Linked DNA regions of Methylococcus capsulatus. The protein of the gene in region 1 purifies or fractionates together with the protein of each later gene. This does not show direct contact. Links are inferred from orthologs where the notes say so. Each region holds a gene or a part of one and is shown on either strand. Other genes may lie near its edges.

Evidence for each region.
Region 2: the proteins of N4J17_RS00805 (region 1) and N4J17_RS05970 purify together in Escherichia coli (affinity purification with mass spectrometry, with the first as the bait; 2 studies listed by BioGRID). This does not show direct contact. The link is inferred for Methylococcus capsulatus from one-to-one orthologs.

What each region holds. Positions count from the first base shown.
Region 1 is NZ_CP104311.1:187,445-190,585, forward strand. The notes cover bases 1-2,826. They hold N4J17_RS00805 (DsbC family protein), read right to left. Parts: upstream 1,876-2,826; coding sequence 1,126-1,875; downstream 1-1,125. Other genes in these bases: mutS (DNA mismatch repair protein MutS), read left to right, coding at 1-1,079; rseP (RIP metalloprotease RseP), read right to left, coding at 1,911-2,826. Outside these bases: more of rseP, read right to left, coding at 2,827-3,141. UniProt on the Escherichia coli protein: Acts as a disulfide isomerase, interacting with incorrectly folded proteins to correct non-native disulfide bonds.
Region 2 is NZ_CP104311.1:1,216,518-1,219,554, forward strand. The notes cover bases 296-3,017. They hold N4J17_RS05970 (FKBP-type peptidyl-prolyl cis-trans isomerase), read left to right. Parts: upstream 296-1,276; coding sequence 1,277-1,759; downstream 1,760-3,017. Other genes in these bases: N4J17_RS05965 (efflux RND transporter periplasmic adaptor subunit), read right to left, coding at 296-1,108; rimO (30S ribosomal protein S12 methylthiotransferase RimO), read right to left, coding at 1,807-3,017. Also shown: N4J17_RS05960 (efflux RND transporter permease subunit), read right to left, coding at 1-104; more of N4J17_RS05965, read right to left, coding at 104-295; more of rimO, read right to left, coding at 3,018-3,037. UniProt on the Escherichia coli protein: Folding helper with both chaperone and peptidyl-prolyl cis-trans isomerase (PPIase) activities. Chaperone activity prevents aggregation of unfolded or partially folded proteins and promotes their correct folding.

The DNA.
Region 1 (3,141 bases):
CGCTGAAAAACGCCGAGCGCTACGTCACACTGGAGTTGAAAGCCTTCGAGGACAAAGTGTTGAGCGCCCGCGAAAAAGCGCTCTCCTGCGAAAAAGCCCTCTACGAGGAATTACTGGAAACGCTTGCGACCTGGCTGCCCGCGCTGCAAGACTGCGCGGCGGGGCTGGCCGAACTGGACGTGTTGGCGACTCTGGCGGAGCGCGCCGAGCGGCTGAACTGGGTGGCGCCGCGACTGGCGGACGCCCCGGGCATCCGCATCGTCGGTGGACGCCATCCCGTGGTCGAGCAGGTCGGCGGCACACCGTTCGTGCCCAATGACCTGGCATTCGGTCCGGACCGGCGCATGCTGGTCATCACCGGCCCAAACATGGGCGGCAAATCGACCTACATGCGGCAGGCCGCGATCATCGTGCTGATGGCTCACATCGGGAGCCATGTCCCGGCGGCGGAAGCCGAAATCGGCCCGATCGACCGCATCTACACCCGTATCGGTGCTTCCGACGACCTGGCCGGTGGCCGTTCCACCTTCATGGTGGAAATGACCGAGACCGCCAACATCCTGCACAACGCCACGGCGGAAAGCCTGGTTCTGATGGACGAAATCGGCCGGGGCACCAGCACCTTCGACGGGCTTTCGCTGGCCTGGGCCTGTGCCGAGCACCTCGCGCGGGAAACCCGCGCCTACACGCTGTTCGCCACCCATTATTTCGAACTGACGGCATTGGCCGAGGAATGCGAGGGCGTCGGCAACGTACACCTGGACGCCGTGGAGCACGGCGACAAGGTGGTGTTCCTGCATACGGTCCGGGAAGGGCCGGCGAGCCAGAGCTATGGGCTGCAGGTAGCCGCGCTGGCGGGGGTTCCGCAGACGGTGATCGACAATGCGCGGCGGAAACTGGAGCAGCTCGAACGGCAGGCGCGTTCGGCCCATCAGCAAGCAGCGCCGGTGGCCCAGCTCGATTTGTTCCTGCCCCCGGAGCCGCACCCGGTGGTGCAACGGCTCGAGTCCCTGGACGTCGATGGCCTGAGCCCGCGCGAGGCCCTGAATCTGCTGTTCGAGTTGAAGCAGTCGCTGTGAGAACGGACCGGCGGCGGACGTATCCCCGTCCCGTCGGGGCAGAGGCTCAGGGCGTCCTCGCCTGCCTGCCGCCCTCGTCCTTTTCATGCTTGAGCATGCGGGCAAGCTGCTCGGCCGGAACGTAGCCCGGCAACACGTTGCCGCCACCGGTGACGATCATCGGCGTGCCCTGGGCACCGATGGCCGTTCCCAGCGCCATCTGCTCCTGCACGGGATTATCGCAGGATTTTTCTTCCACTTTCTCGCCCTTCTTGGCTTTGGTCAAAGCCGCATTGCGGTCCTTGGAACACCAAACACTGACCGCCTTGTCCCAGGACTCCGAGCCTTCCCCCGCCCGCGGGAAGAACAGGTAACGGATCTCGATGCCTTCCTTGAGATAGCTGTCCATCTCCGAATGGAGTTTGCGGCAGTAGCCGCAATCGATGTCGGTGAACACGTAGGCTACGTACTTGCCGATCTTCGGCTTGAACACGATCATGTTCTTTTCGCCCAGCTTTTCCAGCGCCCCGATCCGCGCCGTGGCGAGTTTGGGTTCGGTCAGGTCTTCCCGGTTCTTGAGATCGATCAGCGAGCCCTGGAAAAGGTATTTGCCGTCGTCGGACACATAGAACAGCTTGGGACCGACGATGACCTCGGAAATGCCGACCAGCGGCGACGGTTTGATGGAATCGGGCTTCACCCCGGGCAATGCCTGCCCGATCGCGTCCTCCACGGCTTTGGTATCCGCCATGACGGATGCGACGGGCACGGCCAGGAGCGCGACCACGGACAGCACGGAACGGAACGCTGGTTTCATCAGGGAATACCTCGGGATGGGAAGGAATGGGGAGCTTAGGAGAACAAGCGTTCGATGTCGAGCATGAAAGCCAGCGCCATCAACGCGATCAGGATGAAAAGCCCGACCTGCTGCGCCAGCATCTGGGTCCTTTCGGAGAGCGGACCGCCTTTCACCGCTTCGATCAGATAGAACATCAGATGGCCGCCGTCCAGCACCGGAACCGGCAGCAGATTGAGTACGCCGAGGCTGACGCTGATCAAGGCCAGGAACTTGACGAACTGCGCGAGGCCCGCCTTGGCGGACTGCCCGGCATACTGGGCGATGCTGATGGGGCCGCTTAGGTTTTCCACGGTCGCCTTGCCGATGAGCATGCGCCCGATCATCTTGAGCGAGAGCCAGGCGTAATCGCTGGTGCGCTCCACCGCCGCCATCAGGGCCGGCAGCACACCCAGCCGATACTCCACTTCCATCGCGGCCCGCACCGAATCCGGGATCCGGGCCGCCGCACCTATTCTCCCGACCGGACCCTTCGGGCCGTTGATGGCGTCCGGCCGAATCTCCAGGGAAACGTGTACGCCGTCGCGCTCGACCACCACGCTGATGTTCTGGCCGGGATGCGCACGCACGACGTCGACCCACTGACGCCAGCTGCGCAGGGTCTCACCGTCCGCCGAAAGCAAGAGGTCGCCGGATTTCAGACCGGCGCGCTCCGCCGGACTGCCGGGCTCGGTCCGTTCAACCACTGGCGGCAGTTCGGGCTCCCAGGGTTGCAGACCGAGCCGCTCCCCCAGGACTTCCGGCGCATCGAGGACATGCGCCGGGACGCTGAGCCTACGGAGCGCCTGTCCACCCCCGCCGGTCCTCACCTCCACCTCCACGACCCTCTCGTCCATCACCCGCTCGAAAATCCGCCCGACGGCGAGACCCCAGGTCGGCGTCGGATCGCCGTCCACGGCGATGATCTCGTCCTCCGGCTCGAATCCCGCCTCGGCGGCGAAGGTGCCAGCTTCCACCGGCCCGAGCACCGGCCGTATGCCGGTCTCGCCGACCATGAACACGCCCCAGTACAGCAGAATGGCCAGAAGGAAATTGAAAACCGGCCCCGCGGCAACGATGGCGAACCGGACCGGGAGGCGCTGCCGGTTGAAAGCGTAAGGCAGATCGGCCGGAGCAACCGGCCCTTCCCGCTCGTCGACCATGCGAACATAGCCGCCGATGGGAATGGCGGCCACCGTGAATTCCGTGCCGTCCGGTTTCCTTTGCCAGCGCAAGAGGGGCGTACCG
Region 2 (3,037 bases), 1.0 Mb from region 1 along the record:
TTCGCTGTCGCCGCACGGTACAGGCCGTAGGCTGCCAGCAGCACGGCGAGCGCGATCACGACGCCGCTGCGGTGCACGGCGAAACGAACCAGCGGTCCCAACATCAGTCTTCCTCTTCCGGGATCACGTGGCGCTGTTCCTCCGACAGCAGCAACTGCGCTCCCCGCGTCACCAGCGACTCGCCCGGCGCGATCCCCGACTCGACGAACCAGGCGTCGCCGTAGTCGCGATGAGCGTCGACCGGCCGCCGGACGAAACGGTCTTCCCCGGTCTGCAGGTACACCCAGGTCCGGCCCTCGTGCCAGATCTGCGCCGAGCGGGGGATGACGACACCGCTCAGCTTTTCGCCGGATGTCGGTATCCATGCCTCGATGCGCATGCCAGTGCGCAGCTTGCGGGCATCGGTGTGGAAGAACCAGGTTTCCCCCTGCACGATGTCGTCGGTCCGCGGGGCCGCCGAGACCAGTTCGGCGGGCTGCGCCGCCTGCCGGTCACCCTCACGCGCCACCATGATGCGGGAGGCGCCCGCAGGCAGGGCCTGGTCGTAGTGCAAGGTGACCAGGATCAAAACCCGGCGCCGTTGCAGCAGGTCGTCGAACAAACGGGAGTCCCCGGCCACGGCGGCCTTGAACAGCTCGGCGCCCCAAGCCTGTAGACCTTCCTCCTGCAATTCCCGGACATGCTGGCGCGCCGTCACGGCCCGCGCTTCGTCGGCGGCGAGTTGGGATTCCGCATGGATCAGTTCGCGGGTGGCGACGATGGCTTCGCTGTGCAGGCTGGCGAGCCGGTCACGGTTCTTGCGGGCGAGCCGCAGCGCGGCATCGGTGATCTTGGCCTCGGCCTGGGCAGCGCGGTAGCGCGAGCGCAGCTCGAGCAGCGGCTGGATGTCCACGATCCGGCCCAGTGACCTTGTTTCGGGCTGGTACTCGACGGCCTCCAGGATGCACGTTTCGATGCCGGCGAGTCGCTGCCGTGCGGGTTCGAGCACGACCCCGGTTTGCTGCACCGGCATGTCGAAAGCAGTCCCGGCCTCGTCGCCTGCACGCGCCGCCGCGGAAAAGACACAACAGAGCAGGACGGCCGCGCGCAGGGAGCAGGGCGGCGTCACGCGGGAAGGTGGCATCGGGAAGGAGCGGACGTTTACTCGAAAAGGACCAGCAGACGGTCGGTGGCGAAGGACGGGGGGAACCGGCCGCCATCGGCCGCGACAACGAAAACCTGTCTGGATCCGAGGAAAAAGACTATTATGGCGACTCCAATCTCAGCAGGTGTTCCCATGCAAATCTCCCCCCACAAGGTTGTTCTCATCCACTATACCCTAACCAACGACGAGGGAGACGTCCTCGATAGTTCCAGCGCGGACGAACCGCTGGCTTACATCCACGGTTTGGGCAACATCATTTCCGGCCTCGAAGAGGCGCTGACCGGCCGGGTCGTCGGCGACAGTTTCAAAGTCACCATTCCCCCGGAAGAGGCTTATGGCCTGCACGACGACAACCTGGTTCAGGCGGTGCCGCGGCACGCCTTCGAGGGCGTCGACGAAATCCTGCCTGGCATGCAGTTCCATGCCGAATCCAACGAAGGCATGCAGATCGTGACCGTGCTGGAAGTGCTGGAAGACGAGGTGGTGCTGGACGGCAACCATCCCATGGCCGGCATGACCCTGCATTTCGACGTCGAAGTCGCCGGCATCCGCGACGCCACGCCCGAAGAGCTCGAACACGGCCATGTCCATGGCCCCGGCGGTCATCACCACTGATTTGGCAAGGCTGGCGGCCCCGCAGTGAGCGGGGCCGCGCGAGGTTCTCAGTCGGCCAGGCGGGCCCACAGATCGTGCTCGTCCGCGTCCTCGAAGGTCGCGTTCACGAATTCGCCGACCTCAATGCGGGTGGCGCCATCGATGAACACCTGCCCGTCGATGTCCGGGGCATCGGACCGGGTGCGGGCGACCGCGCCCTCGTCCACCACTTCGTCCACCAGCACCGTCTCGGTCCGTCCGATTCTCGCCCGTAGCCGCGCCGCACTGATGCGTTCCTGTACCTCCATGAAACGGGCATGGCGCTCGGCTTTCACCTCGTCCGGCACCGGATCGGGCAGGGCGTTGGCCGCAGCGCCTTTCACCGGCGAGTATTCGAAGCAGCCAACCCGGTCGAGCTGGGCTTCCTCCAGGAAATCGAGCAGTTCGCGGAACTCGTCTTCAGTCTCGCCCGGGAAGCCGACGATGAAGGTGCTGCGCAAGGTGAGTTCCGGGCAGACCTCACGCCAACGGCGGATGGCGGCGAGGGTGTTTTCCGCCGCCGCCGGCCGTTTCATCGCTTTAAGGACCCGCGCACTGGCGTGCTGAAACGGGATGTCCAGGTAGGGCAGGAGTCGTCCTTCCGCCATCAGTGGGATTACTTCGTCCACGTGCGGATATGGATAAACGTAGTGCAGCCGGACCCAGACACCCAAATCGCCCAGCGCCCGTACCAGTTCCTGGAAGCGTGTGCGCAGCGGCCGTCCGCCCCAGAAACCGGTGCGGTAGCCCAGGTCCGCTCCGTAGGCGCTGGTGTCCTGTGATACCACCAGGATTTCCTTCACGCCGGCGGCGACCAGCCGCTCGGCTTCGGTCATGACCTCGCCGATGGGCCGGCTCACCAGATCTCCACGCAGCGCGGGGATGATGCAGAAGCTGCAGCGGTGATTGCAGCCTTCCGAGATCTTGAGATAGGCGTAATGGCGCGGCGTCAGCCGGACGCCTTGTGGCGGTACCAGGTCCATGAAGGGATCGTGCAGCGGCGGAAGGTGTTCGTGCACCACGTTCATGACTTCTTCATAGGCATGGGCGCCGGTCACCTGCAAGACCGCGGGGTGGCGTGCCTGGATTTCCTCTGGCCGTTCACCGAGACAGCCGGTGACGATCACCTTGCCGTTTTCCGCCAGCGCCTCGCCGATCGCCTCCAGCGATTCCTCGACCGCGGCGTCGATGAAGCCGCAGGTGTTCACCACCACCAGGTCGGCGTCCTGATACGTCGGCACGATGCCATAGCCTTCGGCG